DNA from 3 places in the Paenibacillus sp. JMULE4 genome. Region 1 is predicted to be linked to each of the others. Evidence: riboswitches for the same ligand, from Rfam matches in the RefSeq annotation. Region 1 holds a riboswitch; each other region holds the start of a gene.
What was found. Region 1 has a riboswitch for cyclic di-AMP ahead of EXW96_RS11080 (CAP domain-containing protein). Riboswitches for the same ligand answer to the same signal wherever they lie in the genome.
Positions count from the first base shown of each region.

Region 2: linked by a shared signal. The riboswitch ahead of EXW96_RS22575 (stalk domain-containing protein) and the one ahead of EXW96_RS11080 (CAP domain-containing protein) in region 1 are both predicted to bind cyclic di-AMP.
Region 3: linked by a shared signal. The riboswitch ahead of EXW96_RS05405 (TrkH family potassium uptake protein) and the one ahead of EXW96_RS11080 (CAP domain-containing protein) in region 1 are both predicted to bind cyclic di-AMP.

Region 1 covers NZ_SGWF01000012.1:300,624-308,561, forward strand. Annotated here, with positions in the region: gene EXW96_RS11070 (formylglycine-generating enzyme family protein) at 1-946, opposite strand, end outside; partial or broken gene EXW96_RS11075 (sulfatase) at 978-1,691, opposite strand; gene EXW96_RS11080 (CAP domain-containing protein) at 1,773-2,504, opposite strand; cyclic di-AMP (ydaO/yuaA leader) riboswitch at 2,510-2,645, opposite strand; gene EXW96_RS11085 (ATP-dependent DNA helicase) at 2,725-4,680, opposite strand; gene EXW96_RS11090 (YcdB/YcdC domain-containing protein) at 4,827-7,214, opposite strand; gene EXW96_RS11095 (hypothetical protein) at 7,491-7,676, opposite strand; gene EXW96_RS11100 (TatD family hydrolase) at 7,751-7,938, opposite strand, start outside.
Region 2 covers NZ_SGWF01000019.1:219,506-227,443, reverse strand. Annotated here, with positions in the region: gene EXW96_RS22580 (DUF6483 family protein) at 112-792, opposite strand; cyclic di-AMP (ydaO/yuaA leader) riboswitch at 939-1,090, shown strand; gene EXW96_RS22575 (stalk domain-containing protein) at 1,095-1,943, shown strand; gene EXW96_RS22570 (polysaccharide deacetylase family protein) at 2,088-2,777, shown strand; gene EXW96_RS22565 (hypothetical protein) at 2,872-3,342, shown strand; gene EXW96_RS22560 (AAA family ATPase) at 3,474-4,238, shown strand; gene EXW96_RS22555 (hypothetical protein) at 4,328-4,525, opposite strand; rRNA gene rrf (5S ribosomal RNA) at 4,869-4,985, opposite strand; rRNA gene EXW96_RS22545 (23S ribosomal RNA) at 5,059-7,938, opposite strand, start outside.
Region 3 covers NZ_SGWF01000011.1:21,188-29,125, forward strand. Annotated here, with positions in the region: gene uvrC (excinuclease ABC subunit UvrC) at 1-1,088, shown strand, start outside; gene EXW96_RS28265 (CPBP family intramembrane glutamic endopeptidase) at 1,000-2,355, opposite strand; gene EXW96_RS27295 (hypothetical protein) at 2,307-2,681, opposite strand; cyclic di-AMP (ydaO/yuaA leader) riboswitch at 2,910-3,048, shown strand; gene EXW96_RS05405 (TrkH family potassium uptake protein) at 3,113-4,465, shown strand; gene EXW96_RS05410 (potassium channel family protein) at 4,479-5,141, shown strand; gene EXW96_RS05415 (TrkH family potassium uptake protein) at 5,215-6,546, shown strand; gene EXW96_RS05420 (LysR family transcriptional regulator) at 6,583-7,491, opposite strand; gene EXW96_RS05425 (succinate dehydrogenase cytochrome b558 subunit) at 7,759-7,938, shown strand, end outside.

The DNA.
Region 1 (7,938 bases):
CAGCACAGCGAAAACCGATATTGCCCGTGGAACTATCCGGTGTATTTTTACTGCGCGCAGCGACTCTGTACCGGTTACAATACGATTTGTGGCACAAATAGGAACCTCCGCGCAGCACTTTTTCCTGACCCGTCGCCGGACCAAGCGGGTTAACAAGCGGGTCTGCCGTATGATTCGCAGCAAACCAATCCGAGCACCATTCCCATACGTTCCCGGAAACATTATATAATCCGTAACCGTTGGGTTTAAACGCATGGACAGGCGCGGTTCCCGCATACCCGTCGCTGCAGTTGTTTTTATCCGGAAACTTGCCCTGCCAAATATTGCAGCGATGCTCCCCATCCGGTTTGAGGACATCTCCCCACGGATAACGTTTTTGCACAAGACCTCCTCTTGCCGCGTACTCCCATTCCGCTTCGGTCGGCAGCCGTTTGCCGGCCCATTGGCAGTAGGCATTCGCATCATTCCAGGAAACATGGATCACCGGATGGTCCATGCGGTCATCAATGTGAGAATCCGGACCTTCCGGATGCTTCCAGCATGCGCCGTTCACAACCCACCACCAGGGGGTCTGCTGAACCGCTTGCGTCACACCTTTCGCCGTTTCGGCGGAAACGAACAAATGAAACACAAAGGACCAGCCAAAAACCTCCGCTTCCGTGCGATAACCGGTAGCATCGACAAATGCTTTAAATTCTGCATTGCTCACCGCGTAAGGATCGATATAAAAAGAATCCAGTCTAACCGAACGAACGGGGCCTTCGCCATCTTGGGCAAACCCTTCCTGATCCGCGGTTCCCATTAAAAATTCACCGCCGGGCAAATAAATCATGCCTTCTTTAGGATCTTTGGCCGAGCGTTTGCCCTGCAAGGGCAAAGAATGAGAATCCGGCTGGCCCGAAACCTCTCTGCCGGCCGTGCAGCAGCACGGTTTTTTTCCATTCATTTCAATCCTCCTCCACCGTTCAACGGAGGTCTTATCCCTTCGGACGGCCATGACCGAATTCCGCAGGATGTCTCCGTTTTAGCTCTGTAATCGCATGACCGCGTCCTGTCTGTTCCAACCACTGCGCATACTTCGGCAAAAATCCTTTGGCATGATAAGGTCCTCCCTCTTTCATCACCGTCCAGAGCAGATCTGTATCGAAAGGCATCGTCTCCATCATGTGGTCATGCCACTCATTTAAATAATATACCGCATCTCGGCAAACTTGGCGATGCTCCGCAGCCAGATTCGTTTGCTCATAAGGATCGCTGTCGAGATCGAATAGCATCTCTTGATCGAATAAATGGTACCCGTCATGATACGTTCGGACATAGAGCCATGACCCGAAACGAACGCTTCTTTGGCAGACGTGCGCACATTGCGAAACGACCAGATAGTCGCGTCCCGCCTCCTGACCCTTCAGCAGGGAGGCTGCAATCCACGCCGGCAGAGGATCGCCGGCAAACGGATTGCCGAAATCTTCCGGCGCCCGGTACGGCGTATGAGGGTCCCAATAGTTCACATAAAGAAACCAGTTGTCCTTCCGGGCATTGTGCTCAATCCAATTCAGTACGGCAGGCGTCACTTCCTCGGCCGATTCCATTCCGCATTTGCCGGTATTATGGATTTCATTGAAGCCTGCATAAAACGTCCAGGACGAATGCCGTTCCGCAAAAGGACTGACCAATACCGTCTTTAATCCGGCAGAAGCTATGTCGCATTAAAATATCATGGCAAACAAAAGGACTGCTGAGACATTCTCAGCAGTCTGTTCTTTTAGTCCGAATTAATTTTTGATAAACATCTGTACCCACACGCCATTATAATAAGCCACTCCGATTTTGTTGAAGTTCGGGCTCATAATGTTTTGACGGTGTCCCGGACTGTTCATCCATGAATCCATTACCTCTTGCGGTGTTCTTTGCCCTTTGGCAATATTTTCACCCGCGTAGGTATAACGGATGCCATAAGAGCGCATCATATCAAAAGGAGACCCATAGGTAGGAGAATTATGGTCAAAATAACCTTTTTCATACATGTCCTTTGCCTTGTCTAAAGCCACCTTCGTCAATGCACTGTCGCTGGCAAGCGGGCTTAAACCGGCTTTGGCACGTTCCTGGTTCACCAAATTTACCACTTGGCTGGCATAAGAAGACTGTGTCGTGCTGTCTGTTCCTGTTCCCTGCTGCGATCCGTTACCCGAACCGTAACCCGAGCCTTTACCTGAACCTGTACCGTAACCTGAACCTGTACCGTAACCTGAACCGTAACCCGAACCTATACCCGTTGACTTACCTGGAATATTAAGCACAATTCCTGGCCATATTAGATTTGGGTTAAACAATTGCGGATTCACCGTAATAAGCGATTTCAGGCTGATACCGTATTTCTGGGAGATCGCCCACAGGGTATCGTTGCTTGATACCGTGTGCGACGGAGCAGCTGAAACCGCGCCGGCGCCAATGATCGGGCCAAGTGCCAAAACACCTGTCAAAACCAACTTCTTAAAACCTTTCACTGCATTCCTCTCCTTTTTACGGCCTGCGAGGTTAGCTGACGGATTCGGGTCAAAGAGCAACCACCCGGCCACCATAGTGGCTTCACCCCAAGGATATGGGTTCCCCCGCGCTTACAAATTAAGCTTCGGCCTTTTTGATGTCGCATTCCTAAACAGGAACGGAAACCATTGTAACACGGATACAATGAGATTTCATGACACAAAGTTTACCAACTGTCCCCTAAGCTAGCGAATTTTTGAGAGAAACCCCCGGCGGCAGCACAGCTTCAACGCGGGCCCGCAGCATGGGCTGCCTGTGCAGCTCTGCACATAGAATGGCCACGATCCCCCGATCCTCACGGGAGCGAATCAATCGTCCCATCCCTTGCCGGAGCCTCAGCAGCATATAAGGCAGATCGACCTCTTCAAAAGGAGACTCCGCCGCGCTGCGTTTGGCCATAAAGACCGGATCTTGAGGCGGAAAAGGCAGCGACCATATGATGACATTGGACAAGGACGGCCCCGGTACGTCGAGTCCCTCCCACAAGCTGACGGCGCATAGAACACTCGTTTCGTCATGCTGAAAAGAAGCGATAAGATGGCTGATTTCCTGATCGCCTTCAAACAAGAAGCGCATTTTCCCGAAGAGTTCGGGATACGACGCAATCTCCCGTTTAAACCGCTGCAGTTCGGCTTTCGCCGGAAACAACAGCAGCGCTCTTCCTTCCGTTCGTTCGAGCAGCGAGACAGCGGCCTCCATTTTCTCCGAAAATGTCCCGCCGGCAGACCAAAGAGGCGCGATCGCTTCCATTTGCCGTTCGTATTCATATGGAGAGTCAACGGAAAAGGACAAATATTGCTCGATCCCGAGACTTTCCGCTACATAACGGAAGGAGCCCTCCACGGATAATGTGGCCGATGAAAAAACGATAGGCATGCTCGAGCCAAACACCCGCTCCCGAAGCACTTCCTTGACGGTTCTCGGCATGATCACCAAAGCCGCTCCGCTCCCGCTTTCCGTCAACCAGCATACCAATGACTCCGATCGCTGGAAAAGACTCAATGCTTTCTGCATCATTTCAAGATGCTCTTCGACAATGCGGAGCTGATATTCATTCAAGGTGTGAAGACCGCTTTCAAACACGAGCTCTTCTTCAATCGCTGCAAGCACCGTCCGGAACCGGTGTATTTCCTGAAGCAGCCGATCGTCGAGCAGAAGCTCCTTCCGGTCCGAACCGGGAATCTCTCTGCTCCGGCGCCTTAACCAGTCAAACATCGTCTCGCTTTGCGCAATCGCCTCGTCAATGAGCACAGCCAATGATTCGCGTATTTCCCCCTGCAGCAGCCGGGTAATCAGTTCTTCAAACACGTCATGCTTTAATTTATAGGTCAGCGCCTTCTGCGCGGCAGATTCCAGCAAATGCCCTTCATCAAATACGACCGCACAGTGATCCGGCAGCAGCGGCAGCTGCCCTTCCCGCTTCCTGCTCTCATACGTCCACACATGCTCCATGTAAAAATCGTGCGAACAAATGATCAAATCGGCAGATCGGCGGTAATGCTCGCGGGAGAGCGTTTGCCCGCAGCGGTGCCTTTTGTCGCATACGAAGCAATCCTGGAAAGCATCCCAATTGATCTTGCTCCATTGCTCGTCATTCAAATTCGGATATTGCTTCCGGTCGCCGTAAGCATAAAACGATTGCAGGGTTTCATGAGAATGAACAAACCCGGGCAGCTCTTCGTATAATTGCTCGAACATTTCCGCATCCTCGTCCCTGAATCTCGCTTTGTCCAGCTTGACCAGACAAAGATACTGGTCCGCAGACTTCCCCAGCCTGGCGTCAACGGCCAGGCTCAGGTGCTTCGCCAGCTTTACGATATCCCCTTCCGGCTTGACCAGTTGTTCAATTAAAGACTCGTCCGCACAGGCGATCACAGCCGGCTTTCGCATATAACGGGCGTAACAAATCGCATATAACAAATAAACAAGCGTTTTCCCCGTCCCCACTCCCGCCTCCGCAAAAATGGTTTGTTTCTCGGCAAACGCCCGTTCCAATTGGAAAGCCATATAAATCTGTTCATCGCGGACTTCGAAACCTGCTTCCGGCAGAATATCGTAAAAGACATCAGCTATCCATTCGCCGGCCTGCCGGATGAACGGTTGAGAATGATCATAAGTAAAAGGGTAACGCTCCACTATGATTTTGCCTCCATGATAATCAAAATCGAGAAGACTTTTCTTCCATATGACAACCCCATATTATCACACGGTCCCGGCAGATATGCAACAAAAAAACAGTCCAAACCTCCTATAAAAAAGGTTTGGACTGCCGGATCAGGACATTACATGGCTATCTTCTGGTCCAGTTTGCCCTGTAAATGAACAAGTCTCATCAGAGCGGTTGCCGCTTGGGCTTTGGTCACTTCTCCCTGCGGATTGAACTTCCGGACGGAACCATCGAGCACACCCAGCTGAGTGATCAGCCAGACGGCGCCTTTCTCGGCAATGAGTTCCGAATCCTCGAAATTCAACTGCGGATTCTGCTGCAGTTGTTCCGCAAGCTTATTGTACTTGATCATTTGAGTCAGCAGAACCGCCAGCTTTTCCTTCGTTAGAGCTTCCTCCGGACGAAGCTGCGGCGTTTTCTTCGGATCAAGCCACTTCAACTGAACAAAAAGCTGGGCGGCTGCATAGTAAGGACTCTGCTCGTCGATATCTTCGAACGCCGGCTTGGCATTTCTGTCATAATAGGAATTCGCATAATGCGGATGTACCGCCTGAGACACCATAAGAAGCCAATCGCCTAACGTGATCGTCTTATCAGGATGCAATTGGCCGCTTGAATCTGCGGATAAGATGTTGTGCCGGATCATCGTCTCCAAATCTTTCTGTGCCCAATGCCCCGCAATATCGACAGGCATTTCCACCGGGCTTTCAACGGTGCTCACAGGATTGACGAAGGTAGCCCGCCACCGGCCGTTCGCCGCATCGATCACATAACCGTTTTTCGCACTGTCTTTGTACGTTTGTTGATAGACCAGCTTGATATCGGGCTCCACGTATTGACTGTCCGTATAAAAACCGCCAAAGTTTTTGTACTGCAATTCCTGTGATATGCCCTCCAAAAAGATGGCTTCAGCCTGAGCTTTCGTTATATTCGCTGCAAGGGAAGCCGTACCCGCTTCCAATTGATCTGAACGCGTGCTCTGATAGCTCTTCAATTGGCCCTGGGCATCCAATATAATGCTCACGGAATCCCCTCCGACAGGGATCCCCTTATAGAATCGCTGGAATCGGAATCCAAAGGTTTGTTCATCTCCCGCCGGTGCGGCATACGGATCGGAGGACAGCCATTTTAATTCTTCCGACGCATTCGGATACAACTCGTTAATCAGAGCCAAAGCCTTCTTTTCGGCTTCAGCCTGAGAGATTGCAGCCGTTGTCTTCTCCGTATCCGGCTTTGGATTGGTCCATGGGGGAGCCATACGATCCACGCGGAACTCCAGAATTTGTCCGGTTCGCGCATCCACCACGGCGTTTGTTTGACCGCTATAAGGATAAGGACCGGCAGGCGCCGCTTCCATCCAGGTAATATTCCAAACCTTCTTATTCACGTCCGACCAATATGTATTAAGGCTCTGCGTGGATCTCGTGCGATTGCCCGGAATGGACGCTACTCGCTCGACAAGCTCCGCCGCCTGCTCACCTGTCAATAATTGGTTTTCGCCTTTGCCCGTTGTCACGGTAAACAGTTTATCCGTCTTTTGAATGTCTTTATATTGAACCTTTTCAGGCTGAACGACTGCACCCGTGAAGTTAATGTATTCACCGGTTTGTGCATCGATACTTAAGTCGGCATAAAAAGGCTGCACCCAACCGAGAAACCAGCTCTTGCCCTTGAAATTCGGCTGATTCACCGGGACATACTGCAGGGTTAAATCCCTTAGGGGCACGAACTTCTTGGCGGCCTCTTCCGGGGTGATGGCGGGCTCAGGAGATGGATAATCGGCAGTAACCACGTTCCGGTAATAGCCTGTGACCTCTCCGTTGCCGTTGATCGTTACTGAAATATGTCCCCCGGGATGGGCCAATCCATGAACTAAAGTGGTAAAAGAAAATTCATACTGCACCGGACCGAAAAGCGCCTGATTGGTGTATGGAGACTGGTCCACGGGCTTCAGGCTGTCAAGCGATAAGGTCGGTGAAGCTTTCTGAATAAATGCTTTGGCCAGCCCCAGCGCCTCTTCTTTGGAAACCTTCGGCGGATAGTACGCTTCATTGCCCTCATCCGTCGGGAAATGCAGATGGGTTTGCAGAAGATCGCCGGTGATCGAGTCGACTTTACTGTCGAAGCCGTAGCTGCTGTTGCCGAATGTAATCTGCCAGCCGATGGTCCAAACGTTCTGATATTGGGGAGGATACGAGTGGGAATCTCCAAGCTCCACACGTACCGGCTGCGCATCCTGCAATTTCGGAAAAAGTTTTCTCACGATGGCGACCGCTTCATCCTTCGTAATCTTGGCCTCCGCTTTCACCTGTTTTGCTTCCTTGGCAGCAGAAGGTGCAGTTCCGGAGGAAGCATTAAAACCGCTGACGGAAGCTGCAGCCGCCAAACTGGTGCCCGTACTGATCTCGTTCGCATGAGCCGTTAACGGAAGAAGACTTAAGCTGAGCGCGGACAGCATCACCAGCTTGCCTTTGAATCTCCCGCGATGGGGCCGTCGATTCATCCCTATCACACTCCGTATTTGTTATTTTTTCAATGGCTTTCTGAAATCTATTTACGCAATCCGTTCCAAAAAGTTCCGAAGTTGCATGATTTTATATTAAGTCTATGTCATGCTTCATGTTGATTCGGGAGAATACATTGAGCCTGCCTTGTTCCAGACAAAATAGCAATCTAAAAGAAACCGTATAATTGGTTAGGAGATATAATAGCAATAAAAAAAATCCCTTAACATAGGCAGCTGTTAAAGGATTGAATAAACGGAGTTTTTGCTTTGTAATTATTTTCCTAAAAGCGATAAAACGCCGCGAACGACCAATGTTCCTCCAAAAACGATGACGGCCAGAGAGCCGACTACGTCGAGGATTGTATTTAAACCGGACAGTGCTGTGATTTCTTCTACCGGCACTTTAATCAGTGCATATCCACCTATCAACCCGCCTACATAGGTCAGAAATTTATCCATATATCCCACCTCCTATGTTTTATAGAAATATCATATGATCAGGAGATTTATATGGTTCTAGACCTGTGTATCGATTACAACGGCAGATTGTAAAAGCGCCGTGTATTTTCGAATAACACCATCGCTGCTTCTTGTTCCGGCATTCCCTTCAGCATAGATATTTGCCTAATGGATTCACGAATCATACGCGGATGGGTCGTTTGACCCTCGAATACGCCTCGAAAAGGCCACGGACCGTCCGTTTCCACCATCAGAAGTTCGA
Region 2 (7,938 bases), on a different contig from region 1:
GCTTTAACACCGGATGTCAACTACAAAAGACGAACATTAACTAAAAAGACATAAATAATAGTTCGCATTTCGTACCCTATTCATTCAGATTTTTCCTGATAGTGGCATGTTTTATTTTATATTCTTCAGTTCCTCGAGGCCGTCTTCGACTTCTGTCTTGGATAAATTGCCTGCAGCCAGCCGCTCTTCTTCGACAGAACGCCAGCGTTCGTACATGCGTATCCCTTCATCCAGCACCGTTATCCACTCCTCACGGAGATGTTCATCCTCGTTTAGCTCGTCCAATAAATGAAATAAAACATCCTCGCTTTTGGCATATTGTCCGCAATCCTCATAATAAAAAACAAGCTTATGCATGGTATCCGTCGGCATAGACGCACGGTTCGCGAGAGCCAGCGCCGCATCGATCCGCTCTTTGAACATCCCGCCCAATTCATCCCGGGGATCCATCTCCCTGGCGGTGAGCAGCAAGTCCAGCGCCTTTAAGCCATCCTTAATTGCAGCAGCCGCGTGACCGCTCTCTTTCTGTGCAGCGCCCCGCGCGTTCAGCATATCTCCTAAAGCCAGCACTTTTCCTTGATCGACATGTCCGTCCTTGGAAAGCAGTGCGAGCAAATCCTTGGTAGATAAAGCGTGAATCAGCCTGGAATTCAGCCCTAACAATTGACGCATGGCCTGATTCAACAGTTCAAGGGCTTCCTGCAAACGTTGATTTTTCCTTGCGAACATTACTTTATGCAGCACTTCCGTCGTCTGCTCAATCAACCGCATGAGATAATCGCGTCTGTACATGATCTCTTCCCTTCAATTCTGGCCGTGTCGTTCTTTTTATTGTACAGGATTATGCAGCATGAGGAAAACCGGCGCTAGAAGCAATTCCATTATGAGGGAATGATTGGTTGATTTTGTGCATTGAACCGGAACATTATCCTATGTTAGGCTTTTAAAAGCCGAATCGTACAGCTTAATTATGTGTACGTACGGGGGACTAAGCACTTGGGGTGAATGCTTGCAGGCTGCACGGCTGCGCTAGGGAACAACCTCTTCCCGAACCCGACAACTAACCTCGGAGGCAAAAACAGGAGGGACGCATCATGAATTTTCGTTTCAAAAACATGCTCCTGGCATGTGTATTTGCCGTGCCTTCAGTTTTAACGGCATCTATACCCGCACATGCGCAGGAACCTGTACGCCTGGCTGATGACGTCAAGGTACAGGTAAACAAAAAGCTCGTGGCATTTCCGGATGCACAGCCTTTTGTGGATGAGAATCACAAACTTCAGGTCCCCGCGAGAGCGGTTACGGACAAGCTCGGGTACAAGCTTCAGTGGGAACAAGACGGTTCCCGATTCACCATTACAATACAGAGCAGCGACAAAACCGTTTCGCTGTCGACCGGTGACCGGAGCATGACGGTTAACGGAAAACCGACTCAAATTACGGACCCGGCCAAGTTTGTAGACGGACGCGTGTATGTCCCTTTTCGGCTGATTTCCGATACTTTCGGAATCAAAACCCAATGGGACAAGATCAACCGGATCGCGATTCTCAGCACGGACGGCCAATATCATGCTCCCGCATGGTACCGGCCGGTGAACAAGGTTAGCAAGGTACCGAATTATTCCAAAGTGATCGTAGCCAAGGCTACGGCCTATACTGCTTCTGCCGATGAGAACGGCGGTTATGCGGGACTCGACTATATGGGCAACCCGCTGCGTCTGGGTACCATTGCCGTAGATCCGTCCGTGATCCCGCTCGGCTCTAAAGTGTATGTCGAGGGTTATACGTATGATGGTCTTCCTGCCGGCGGAATGTACGCCACGGCAACCGATACAGGAGGTGCGGTGAAAGGCAACCGCATAGACATTTTCCTGCCTGAGAGCAAAAATAAAGCAAGAATGTTCGGAATTCAACAAGTAAAAGTATATATTCTCGGTTCATGATCTTATTTGATTCTCATCCATAGCACGAAGCGGCCGTCTCTCCATCGAGGCGGCTGCTTTTTTTTGGCTGCCGGACTTGCCGCATACTTTTGTTCTGACGTCCAAAACCTAAGATGGTCATGTCAGAACGGAGGTCGATTCGTTATGCATCGCCGTATATGTAGGTTCATGATTGCTTTGGTGGTCCTGTTTCTTACTGGCGCCGCTCCCTCAAACAGCGAGGTCGTATGGAACGTCGAGACGGATCAGAAGCTGATCGCACTTACGTTTGATGATGGACCGAATCCGGTGTATACGCCGCAGATTTTGGATTTGCTGAATCAATACGGGGCTAAAGGCACTTTTTTCGTTATTGGCAAACGCGTGCAGATGTACCCTGCCATTGCCATCCGCGAGGTAAACGAGGGACATGAAATCGCCAATCATACGTTCGATCATCATTACTTGAAAAACTTTCCCCCCGAACGTCTCATAGAAGAAATCCGCCAAACCCAGGAGGTTATATTCGATATCACAGAACAAATGCCGCACGTTTTCCGTCCCCCTGGAGGTTTTTACAATGATGCCCTGCTTCAATCTGTCAAAAAGGATCAACTTACGGTCGTGATGTGGTCTTGGTATCAGGATACGCAGGATTGGAAAAAGCCGGGCGTAGACAAAATTGTCCGCCAGGTTCTGGACAATGCCCACAACGGCGATATTGTGCTGTTCCACGATCTTCAAGGGGACTGCACCCAGACCGTAGAGGCTCTTAAACAAATTTTACCCGAGCTGACACGGCGGGGTTATCAGTTCGTCACCGTATCGGATTTGATTGCCAAAACACGCAAATAAACCGTTTATCTTCAAAAGATGTGATCATGGTGCGGTCGGGATGTCCTATGATATAATCAATTGGAATTCAATAAGCTATGTTATGAGGGATATCATGCTTTCTTTTGAAGAAAAACGTGCCGTTGTGGAATCGTTCCCGGAGTTGGAACGTAAAAATGTATCCTTGGGCCGGATCAATTATCATTATGAAAAAAGCGCCCATGACAAAAAGATTGTGGTTTATCATCTGCATCCGAACGGTAACGGTTTTGTTTATGCCGGTCTTCTGTATGGTTACGATCAGGATGACAAAGGCTTGGTCAATATTCGTGATTTCTCCAAGGAACAGCTTCATGCGATCATAGAGGCCTCCATCCGCTCTCTCTCCCCGAGAACAACAGAGGAACAGGCCATTATTGGAGATGCAAAAGAAGAAAGATGGATCGGTCCGGATAACCATACGCTTGTGCTGCTGGAAGAAGACGAAATGTGGTATGTGTACTCGGGACTTCATCTGGAGTCCGCTTTTGACACCTATGATGAGGCGATCAAATATCTACACGATGAAGGATTTTCACGTATGTAGCTTTATCGCTTAGGGTTTCTGGACCACGCTTGGTGTTCAAGGCACCTCACTCTTGGTTGGGATGGGGTGCCTTTGCCTTTGTTTTTTGTATCATATACTTGTTCAGGATCATGGGAAAGGAGCGGCGCCGCATGGTTTTCAGAGAGCAACACGCTTACTTGAGGAGTATCGAGCTGTTAAGGGACCGGATTCCCTCATTTACAGCATACCCGTTTAATCTTCCTTCCTTGCGCGAACTCACCTCTTTGCCTTTGCACCCCAAAGTAACCTATATTATAGGCGAGAACGGAATGGGAAAATCCACACTGCTTGAAGCGGCGGCTATCGCATGGGGATTTAATCCGGAGGGCGGCAGTCTCCATTTTACATTTTCTACCCATTCATCGCATTCCGAGCTGCACCGCTATATCCGTTTGGTACGCGGAGTCCGTAAACCGAAAGACGGCTTCTTTTTCCGCGCCGAAACCTATTACAACCTGGCAACGAACATTGATGAAATGGATCGTGAGCAGTCCTCGGCCCCCCCTATCATACGGTCATATGGCGACAAATCACTGCACGAGCAATCCCATGGAGAATCGTTCTTCGCGGCTTTCCTTCACCGTTTCGGAGGGAATGGCCTTTACATTTTGGATGAGCCCGAGGCGGCCTTGTCTCCTTTTAAGCAGCTGTCCATGCTGGCCCGTATTCACGCTTTAGTGAACCGAAACTCCCAGTTTATTATTTCTACTCATTCTCCCATTTTAATGGGATATCCCGACGCTCTGATGTACAATCTTACGGACAAGGGCATTGAACAGATAACTCTGGAAGAAACCGATCATTATATCATTATGAAACAGTTCCTGCTAAACCGGGAACGGATGCTGAAGGAATTGTTCGCAGATGTGGAATAATCATAAAAGACCAATAGCAAGAGCAGGCATCCTTGTGCTTCCGCCGGATCCCTGCTCTTTCTCTAATGGCCTGTAACCGATCCATGAGGTCAGATTGGCTTTCCGTTCTTCTTCACATCAAACTTCCCGCTTCGGTTATCAACGGCTCCCGGCTGATTACCTACAGGAGGATCGATTTGTACGGCCTCATTCGTTGTCCGCGTATGATGCAGGTCGGTTGCTCCCGCGGCATGGGTTCCTAATTCGGCCAGTTCTTCATTTTCGTTGTTATTTTGCACTTTGCCCATGAACTCATTCCTCCTTGAGGTGTGGTTTGTGAACTTACGCTTTCCTTCGACGTAGCTTCCGAGCTTTTTGGAGTATTCGAATCTAGATCCGTCATCTCCATATATCAGCTTTCTTGCTGGATATCATTACAGCTCTAAAGTTGTAAATCTTCAGTTAGTATGCAGTCTGTTTGCCCTGATTCATTCAACCGCTCTTTACCAATAAAGGGAATATCGGAATGTTATGTATGTTAAAATCCAATTTACATCGAGGGAGGCTTCCATGTATAAGCGTAATATTATCCTGAAGTACAAAAAGCCTGCAAGTCATTTAATATGACTTGCAGGCTTTTTGAATACATTTGCTTGGCGACGTTCTACTCTCCCAGGACCCTGCGGTCCAAGTACCATCGACGCTGGAAGGCTTAACGGTCGTGTTCGGTATGGGTACGCGTGGTTCCCTTCCGCCATCATCACCAAACGTATTCATTTCTCAAGGCTTGCGCCCTGAAAACTGGATCGAAACCAAGCCGCTGATCATCTTCATGTGCTTTTTGGATAAGCCCTCGACCGATTAGTATTCGTCAGCTCCACACGTTGCCGTGCTTCCACCCCGAACCTATCTACCTCGTCGTCTACAAGGGGTCTTACTTACTGGGAAATCTCATCTTGAGGGGGGCTTCACGCTTAGATGCTTTCAGCGCTTATCCCTTCCGTACTTGGCTATCCAGCCGTGCCTCTGGCGAGACAACTGGTACACCAGCGGTACGTCCATCCCGGTCCTCTCGTACTAAGGACAGCTCCTCTCAAATTTCCTGCGCCCGCGACAGATAGGGACCGAACTGTCTCACGACGTTCTGAACCCAGCTCGCGTACCGCTTTAATGGGCGAACAGCCCAACCCTTGGGACCTACTTCAGCCCCAGGATGCGATGAGCCGACATCGAGGTGCCAAACCTCCCCGTCGATGTGGACTCTTGGGGGAGATAAGCCTGTTATCCCCAGGGTAGCTTTTATCCGTTGAGCGATGGCCCTTCCATTCGGTACCACCGGATCACTAAGCCCGACTTTCGTCCCTGCTCGACCTGTTTGTCTCGCAGTCAAGCTCCCTTTTGCCTTTGCACTCTGCGAATGATTTCCAACCATTCTGAGGGAACCTTGGGGCGCCTCCGTTACGCTTTAGGAGGCGACCGCCCCAGTCAAACTGCCCACCTGACACTGTCCCCATACCCGCTTAGGGCACCAGGTTAGAACTCCGATACGATCAGGGTGGTATCCCAACGTCGCCTCCACACAAGCTGGCGCTCATGCTTCTCTGGCTCCCACCTATCCTGTACAGATCGTACCAAAGTCCAATATCAAGCTGCAGTAAAGCTCCATGGGGTCTTTCCGTCTTGTCGCGGGTAACCTGCATCTTCACAGGTATTAAAATTTCACCGGATCTCTCGTCGAGACAGCGCCCAAGTCGTTACGCCATTCGTGCGGGTCAGAATTTACCTGACAAGGAATTTCGCTACCTTAGGACCGTTATAGTTACGGCCGCCGTTTACTGGGGCTTCGGTTCACAGCTTCGGGTTGCCCCTAACCGCTCCCCTTAACCTTCCAGCACCGGGCAGGCGTCAGCCCGTATACTTCGCCTTGCGGCTTCGCACAGACCTGTGTTTTTGCTAAACAGTCGCTTGGGCCTTTTCACTGCGGCCCCCTCGGGCTATTCACCCTACCGGGGCACCCCTTCTCCCGAAGTTACGGGGTCATTTTGCCGAGTTCCTTAACGAGAGTTCTTCCGCGCGCCTTAGCATTCTCTGCTCGCCTACCTGTGTCGGTTTGCGGTACGGGCACCTTCTCCCTGGCTAGAGGCTTTTCTTGGCAGCCTGAACTCATGACCTTCGGTACTCCAATTTTCCCTCCCCATCACAGCCCAGCCTTTCGATGTGCGGATTTGCCTGCACACCAGCCTCACTGCTTGGACGAGCATCCATCAGCTCGCGTCACTATCCTTCTGCGTCACCCCATCGCTCATAACGGTTCACGGTGGTACAGGAATTTCAACCTGTTGTCCTTCGACTACGCCTTTCGGCCTCGCCTTAGGTCCCGACTTACCCTGAGCGGACGAACCTTCCTCAGGAACCCTTAGGCTTTCGGCGGATCAGATTCTCACTGATCTTTTCGTTACTCATACCGGCATTCTCACTTGTAACCGCTCCAGCTGTCCTCACGATCAACCTTCTACGCTGTTACAACGCTCCCCTACCCCAGATATATTCATATCTAGCCATAGCTTCGGTGGTGTGTTTAGCCCCGTTACATTTTCGGCGCAGAGTCACTCGACCAGTGAGCTATTACGCACTCTTTGAATGGTGGCTGCTTCTAAGCCAACATCCTGGTTGTCTGCGCAACTCCACATCCTTTCCCACTTAACACACACTTGGGGACCTTAGCTGATGATCTGGGCTGTTTCCCTCTTGACAATGGATCTTAGCACTCACTGTCTGACTCCCGGGTTAACGTCTGTGGCATTCAGAGTTTGACTGGACTTGGTAACCCTTGGCGGGCCCCGCACCCAATCAGTGCTTTACCTCCACGACGCATCTCCCGAGGCTAGCCCTAAAGCTATTTCGGGGAGAACCAGCTATCTCCGAGTTCGATTGGAATTTCTCCGCTACCCCCACCTCATCCCCGAATTTTTCAACATTCGTGGGTTCGGGCCTCCAGTGCGTGTTACCGCACCTTCACCCTGGACAGGGGTAGATCACACGGTTTCGGGTCTACGCCTGCAAACTCATTCGCCCTGTTCAGACTCGCTTTCGCTGCGGCTTCGGCTTCTCACCTTAACCTCGCTTGCAAACGTAACTCGCCGGTTCATTCTACAAAAGGCACGCCATCACTCATTAACGAGCTCTGACTTCTTGTAAGCACACGGTTTCAGGTTCTCTTTCACTCCGCTCCCGCGGTTCTTTTCACCTTTCCCTCACGGTACTGCTTCACTATCGGTCGCCAGGGAGTATTTAGCCTTGGCAGATGGTCCTGCCGGATTCCCACGAGGTTTCACGTGTCTCGCGGTACTCGGGATCCGTCTAGGGCTTTCGCAGAATTTCGGCTACAGGGCTGTTACCTTCTCTGGCCGGCCTTTCCAGACCGCTTCACCTACTCTGCTCAACCCACGTTGACGTCCCACAACCCCAGGGGGCAAGCCCCCTGGTTTGGGCTAATCCGCTTTCGCTCGCCGCTACTGACGGAATCACTTTTGTTTTCTTTTCCTGAGGGTACTTAGATGTTTCAGTTCCCCTCGTCTGCCTCCTATGCAGCTATGTATTCACTGCATGGTACGTATCTATTACGATACGCAGGTTTCCCCATTCGGACATCCCCGGATCAAAGCCTGCTTACGGCTCCCCGAGGCATTTCGTCGTTCGCCACGTCCTTCATCGGCTCCTG
Region 3 (7,938 bases), on a different contig from region 1:
ACTTCCTCACTTTCGTGACGCAATACTACAGCGAGAATCCGGCGCTGCCGAAGGAAGTCTTCCTGCCGGCGTGGGGAGCGGGGCAGAAGCAGGAAGAAGCAGGCGATCCTGCCGGGAAAGCGGAGCATAAGGCCGGCTTCTCCGATGCTGAATCGGAAGAACATGAAGTGGCGGCCAAAGTCGAAATCAAGGAGGCGCTTGAAAGCTGGCTGAAGGTAAAGGTGCATATTCCGCGCCGGGGCCTGAAGAAGAATATGGTGGATATGGCTTGCGAGAATGCCCGGGTTGCGCTTGAAGAAAAATTCCGTTTGATTGAACGGGATGAGGAGCGTACGGTCAAGGCAGTGGAGAACCTAGGCCGCTATTTGGGCACGGGCGTCGTACGGCGCATCGAGGCGTTCGATAACTCCAACATTCAAGGCTCGGACCCCGTATCGGCGATGGTTGTATTTACGGACGGCAAGCCGGACCGTAAGGAATACCGCAAGTACAAAATACGCACGGTAAAGGGACCGGACGACTATGAAACGATGCGCGAGGTAGTAAGGCGCCGCTATGAACGGGTGCTTAAGGAAGGTCTGCCGCTGCCGGATCTCGTTGTCATTGACGGCGGAAAGGGGCATATCGCTGCTGCGGTGGACGTGCTTGAGAACGAGCTCGGACTCTTTATACCCGTTTGCGGTTTGGTAAAAGACGCCAAGCACAAAACCGCGCAGCTGCTTATGGGCGATCCGGCCGAGGTTGTGCCCCTGCCGCGCGACAGCCAGGAATTTTATTTGCTTCAGCGCATCCAGGACGAAGTGCACCGGTTCGCGATCACCTTCCACAGGGAAACGAGGGCCAAGTCGATGGTCGTCTCCCAGCTGGATGCCGTACCCGGCGTTGGGGAGAAACGGCGGAAAGCGCTGCTGAGGCATTTCGGTTCCCTGAAAAAAATAAAAGAGGCCAAGCCTGAAGACTTTAAGCCTCTTGGTATCGGTCCAAAGCTGGCGGAGCAAATCATAACGGCGTTAAATGGCCGGAGCCAGGGTGCGGATTCGGATCCGGCGAAGGATTCAGCGGGGGAAACGACGGGGGCCGTCGATTGAATCCGGCGTGCAGCAGAGACAGCACCCGGCCGATAGCCAATGGCGCCGCCAAATAAGCCGCGCCGATAGCGACCTGTTCGGGCTCTCCGACGAACATGATCGAGAGCCCCATCAGGATGCTGTTCATGGACGCATGGGTGAACAGAGCGGTAAGCAAGCCATATTTCAAGAATACATAACCGAATATCAATCCGATGACCGTCACCTCGACCAATCGGGTGTACACCGGGTAAATAGGGTATTGGGTATGGCTCATCGCCCAGATGACGCTCGGCAGCAGTACGGCCAGGAAACGGCTGCGTGTCAGCTTCAGCATGAGGGCGATGCCCAACAGCCGGTACACCGCCTCTTCGGAGATGGAGGCCACCCAGGCCATCAACGGAAATATACCGGGATAGGTCATGTTGTATACGGAGTCGGCCGGGTCGCTGACCGTCCATACGCCGAACACTTCGGTACCGATAAAAAACATGGTTTGCTGCAGGCCCAAAATGAACAAGCAAATGAAATAACCTCGTACCGCCGCTTTCCATACCTCGCCTCCGAATACAGAGTCCCGCCAAACCGGCCAGGGATTCCATCCGCGGTCGAGCCAGAGCCGCCGCCCCGCACTCAAGGCCAAATACGTCGAAAGGGCCATCAGTCCGACAACAATATTGGTGAACCATAAGTAAAACAGGGCTACTGGCCAGGAAGGTCCGCTTCCGTGCATCGTTCGGAAAGCAGGGATCATATTAAAATTGTTGACGATATAAATCGCCACGAAGAAAAACGTGAGCAGCGCACCGCGCGCATAGCGGATGTCACGCCGCCGCCGCACAACAAGGATCAGCGCCGCGAGTGTCATCACAAGCGAGATTCCGATACTGATCCGCGTCATTAAAGCGGAACGGCGATCCTGCGCTTCCTGCCAGGCCATGAACGCATCCGGAACCGTAAATACCGGCTCAAACGCAGTGACCCGGCTGCCGGACACTTTCAGGTGAAGCTCCAGCGGGGCTTCGCCTATTCGCTCCGTCTTGCTACGGAAGATGAGACTTCCGTTCCCGGCCCGCCCGGATTCGCCCGTCAATGCAAATTCCGCGGGGTCATAGCCCATCTCCCGAATGGCGGTATTCGCCGTCTTCAGGAGGCCGGCATCCGGAGAGCTTACGGATTCGCTTCTGGCGGTTGCGGTCCGGCTCATCGAGAATCCGAATATGGCCAAGGTTTTATAATTCACCGCCACATAGTACGTTGCGCCCTTTTCGATGTCGTTAATCTCCACCTCAAAATATTCGAGGGGAAATCGTCCTTCATATTTTTCTTGTATTGATCGTATAGCTGCTCCTTTAGCAAATAGCCGTTTCTTACCGGGTAAGATTGGTACAAGGTATGGGCTTGTGCGCCTGGTCCTATCGCAAAGCGGTTGCGGACAAAGCTCATCGCAGCATTCGCCGCTTGCTGCTTTGTAACGACGGGAAGGTCTTCGGCATCGTCTTTAGGGAGGCGAGTCTTGTCCAAATAGGCGGAGGCAAACGTAACGCCCAGGTACAGCATCAGGCCAAGGACGGCCAGAAGCAGCAGTGGAGGTTCGAATCGTCGTTTCGGCATGAAATGCTCCTTAGCAGATATGGGATAATAACAGTCTATTCTTTTAAGGTAGCATACATTCCATAAGCAAATCCAATGATAACAAGAGCTACGCGAGGCAATATTCAGCAAAGCGAAGCGCCACACCTATAAAAACGCTTACATATGTCGTAATTTTGCGAAATCCGGTGCATTCAGGTGAAACAAGGCTTTGTACTTCAATGAAAAGAGGATTATAATTCATATCAATTGAACAGCGAGCCGAATTTCTAAAGGAAAACGGGGGAACCATGAGTTTAGGGGTGAATTCAGCGGATACAATCCGCTGATAGGGTGCCTGTACATCCGAATCCGACAGCTAACCTCGTAGGCTTGAATTACAGGAACCTTAAATTGACATTGGGTTTCCAGTGTCTTTTTTGTTGCCTGAAACGTCAAATAGGGGTGCATTCATGAAAACCATTGCCAGGAAAGTCGAGCTCACGCCTCCGCAAATTTTGGTCATCGGTTTTGCTGTTATGATCTTGATCGGCTCCATGCTGTTGTCGCTTCCCGCGGCCTCGGCCAGCGGTGTACCGATGCGTTTCCTGGATGCTTTATTCACGGCGACATCGGCAGCCTGTGTAACCGGACTTGTCGTTGTGGATACGGGCACTTATTTTACCCTGTTCGGCCAGATGGTTATCATGCTATTGATCCAGGTCGGCGGGCTCGGGTTTATGACCATGGCTACCTTATTCGCATTTGCCCTGAAAAAGCGCATCTCACTTAAAGAAAAGCTTATTTTGCAAGAAGCACTGAACCAGAACAGTCTTGAAGGCATTGTGCGGTTAATCCGTAAGGTGATGATTTATTCGCTCACGATTGAGTTTACGGCTGCCGTTATTTTCGCTGTTCGATGGTCGGTTGATTTGGGTCCCGGTAAAGCGGCTTATTATGGTATTTTTCATGCCGTCTCCTTCTTCAACAATGCCGGTTTCGATATTTTCGGGCCGGTAACGGGAAAATTCAGCAGCTTGACGGCTTATGCAGCTGATCCGGTGATCAACGCGGTTTCGATGGGACTCATCATTTTGGGTGGAATCGGTTTCGTCGTTCTGTCGGACCTCATGGATTATAGAAGGAACCAAAAGCTGACGCTTCATACCAAAGTGGTGCTAAGCGCTACCGGTTTTTTGATCGGAATCGGGGCGTTGATTATATTTATCTTCGAATTTACGAATTCCAGAACGCTTGGACCGCTCGACTGGTCCGGCAAAATACTTGCCTCACTGTTTCAATCCGTTACACCGCGGACAGCTGGAGCCAATACGCTTGATATTGCCGGGCTTAGGCAGGCGACGCAGTTTTTTATCATCATTCTGATGTTCATCGGTGCTTCTCCCGGCTCTACAGGCGGAGGGATCAAAACGACGACCTTTACCACGCTGGTCGGCGCGATGATCGCGATGGTCCGCGGGAAGGAAGACATTGTACTCTTCCGTCACCGGTTAGGCAAAGAAAGGATTCTGAAGGCCGTTACGATTACGATGGTCGCTTTGGCGCTGGTCGTCACGATCACGATGATTCTTTCTACAACGGAGGATCATGCGTTCCTGATGATTTTGTTTGAAGTGACATCGGCCTTTGGCACGGTTGGCTTGTCGATGGGGTTAACACCGGATTTGTCGGATCTCGGCAAGATCCTTATCGCGTTTACTATGTTTACCGGACGTCTGGGTCCGCTGACATTGGCTTATGCACTGGGTCCGAAGGCGGAGAAGGAATTGTACAGATATCCGGAAGGCAAAATTACGATTGGTTAGGGGAAACGAATGGATGAAAAACACTCAATACGCAGTCATTGGATTAGGACGATTCGGTTCAAGTCTTGCCGAGGAGCTTCTGAAACTGGGCTATGAGGTGCTTGGCATCGATGTGGACGAAGAAGCGGTGGAGGAGATGAGCGACAAGCTGACGCACGTGGTGGTAGCGGACTCGACGGAAGAAGAGGTGATCCGATCGCTGGGCATCCGGAATTTCGATTGCGTGGTGGTGGCGATCGGCAACGATATTCAAGCGAGCATTCTTACTGCGATTCTATTAAAGGACATTGGGGTCAAAACGGTCGTAGCCAAAGCGCTGTCCGAGCTTCACGGCAAAGTGCTGAACAAAATCGGGGTTGACCGGGTCATTTATCCCGAACGGGATATGGGGATACGCGTAGCGCATCAACTCGTTTCTCCCAATTTGCTTGATTATATTGAACTGTCCAATGACTACACCATTGCGGAGCTGGCCGTACCCAAAAGGCTTGCCGGGCGGACGCTGAAGGAGCTTGATCCCAGGGCGCGTTACGGATGCAGTGTCGTGGCGATCAATAGAAAGAACGGTGTCATCATTGCGCCTACAGCGGAAGATACTTTCGAAGAGCGCGACGTTATGGTCGTGATTGGAACAAACGAACAGATCGAAACATTCGAGAATGAAGTCATCCGCTAGCAGGCGGACGGAGCAGATTTGATGCTCCCGGGAGACGGAAAGGACGTGCCAAGGCTTGAAACCTGGATTGATTATGAGGCTGTCACCGCCGCAAATTTTGGTATATGGCTTCACTTTGATTATTATGATTGGCGCAGTCTTGCTTTCACTGCCGATTGCAACGGTCAGCGGGGAGTCCATGCCCTTCCTGGACGCTTTATTTACAGCTACTTCAGCGACATGCGTAACGGGACTCGTGCTGGTGGATACAGGCACGTATTTTTCCGCGTTCGGGCAGCTTGTCCTTATCCTGCTGATTCAGATTGGCGGACTCGGCTTCATGACGATGGCCGCTTTGATCGCTCTTGTGTTCAAGCGGAAGATTTCGCTCAAAGAACGTCTGGTGCTGCAGACGGCAATGAATCAGGGCAGCATGGAAGGGATCGTCCGGTTAATACGCAAGGTTCTTTTATATTCTTTAACGATTGAGTTTGCAGCGGCGGTGATTTTTTCGGTCCGTTGGTCGTTCGAGATGGAACCCGGCCAGGCGATTTATTACGGCATTTTCCATGCCATTTCATTCTTTAATAATGCAGGTTTCGATTTATTCGGCGCGATCCATAAGCCATTCGGCAGCATGTCTCATCTGGCTTACGATTGGATTGTCAATTTGGTGGCGATCATTCTGATCGTGCTTGGCGGAATCGGCTTTATTGTCATTGCGGATCTGCTGGAATATCATAAAACCCGAAAGCTCTCGCTTCACTCAAAAGTCGTACTGAGCACTACAGGGGCACTCACCGTTATCGGCTTTGTGATTCTGCTGATCTTTGAATTTACGAATCACAAAACGTTCGGAGCATTAAACGGTTCCGGTAAACTGCTGGCTTCGCTGCTGCATTCCGTGACCCCCCGTTCCGCAGGGGTTACCACGGTGGACGTCTCCCAGATGAGACAAGCTTCGCAATTTTTTCTCATTATTCTTATGTTTATCGGCGCTTCTCCAGGTTCGGCGGGCGGCGGAATCAAAACGACGACCTTCGCCATCCTGGTCGGGGCGCTGGTTGCGATGGTTCGGGGAAAGGAAGACATTGTCATGTTTCGCTACCGGCTCGGAAAGGACCGGATTCTCAAAGCGATCACACTGACCATGTTCGCGATCTTTATGGTCGTTTTCATAACGATGCTGCTCTCTACGACGGAGGATCACGCCTTTTTGGTTATCCTGTTCGAAGTGACCTCCGCTTTCGGCACCGTGGGATTAAGCATGGGCCTAACCCCCCAGCTCACCGAATTCGGTAAAGTCGTTATCGCTCTGACGATGTTCACCGGGCGGCTTGGACCGATGACTTTGGCCTACGCGCTTGGAAAGAAAACGGATAAGGAGCTGTACCGTTACCCTGAAGGTAAAATCACCATCGGCTGAGGCGCTTGGCTCAAGGGGCAAGTGAACCCCAAAAGGCTAAACGCCCACCGTCCTGGCCTGTTGATAATGACGCACCGCCTGATCAATGAAAAGACCGATGGAAGTCTGGAGAACGGCATCATCTGTATACAGCAGAGAGGTCGTTCTTTTGGTTTGCTTCAGCTCCGGTATATAACGTACGGTCAATTGGTTGTCTTCCATTAAATTACGGCGGAGATAGGATTCGGGAAGCAAGGTGCCCGCATTACAGGTGGAAACCAGACGCGTGATGGCTTCGAACGAATCGATTTCCATCTTGACGTCGGGATGGACGGCATAGCGTTGGAAGATCTCGTCCATCAGGACACGGTACCAGGTGCCTCGCGAGAACAGGATCATCGGCAGCCCGTGAAGATCGTGAATCTTGAGCTCCGTCTTGCCGGTATAAGAATGACCGTCCGGCAAAACAAGGCACAGGTGGTCGTCGAACAAGGGAACACAGGTGAGGGACGGATCATCGATTTTGGAAGCGACGAGTCCGATGTCCACTTTTCTGTCTTTAACCAGCGGCACGATTTCATGGGTTTTGCCGGTGATCGCTTTAATATCGGTGTTCGGGTATTCCCTCATATACATCGTAATCAGGTCCGGAAGCGTAGACTGCAGCGTAGTCAAGCTTGCTCCAATGATCATGCTGGCAGGCTGCACACCCGTTTTGAAGGTTTGCAGCGTTTCATGCAGCTTGCGTTCCAGCCGCTGCTGATCGAGAGCATATTCATAGGTAATCTCACCGGCCCGGGTCAGCTCAAGACGCTTGCCTATGCGCTTGAACAGCTGGACACCGAGCTCCTCCTCCAGCCGCATGATTTTGCGCGATAAGGCAGGCTGTGAAATATTCAGCAGTTGAGAGGCTTTATTCAAGCTTTGCTGCTCGACGACGGCAGCGAAAACATCAATGAGTTCCATAATAAGAACCGTCTCCTTTTTACATATGCAGTATTGTTATAACGATATATAAAAAATCCGCACTTCCATTATAAGCGATTCAAGAGTAGTATGGTATATGTCACTTCCCGTTCACATTTTTCGGCGTATTCTGCATAAAAGCATGTCGATTCATGGAAAATAGTTGTAGCGTTTTCTGTTGACGCTCTAAGTATGCGGGAGTACAATGAAAGATGGTTTTGACGAAATAGTGACAAGCCTTGACCTTAAGGGGGGAACGAATTACTAATGTTTAAGAACTCGTATTATTCTCGAAAGCTTCATTCATTGCTGGGTGTCATCCCGGTCGGTTTCTTCCTGATCGAGCACCTGCTGACGAACTACAAAGCGTTCAGCGGTGGACACACGGGCTTTATGGAGCAAGTGCATTGGCTGCATTCGCTGCCGCTGGTCCTGTTCCTGGAGATT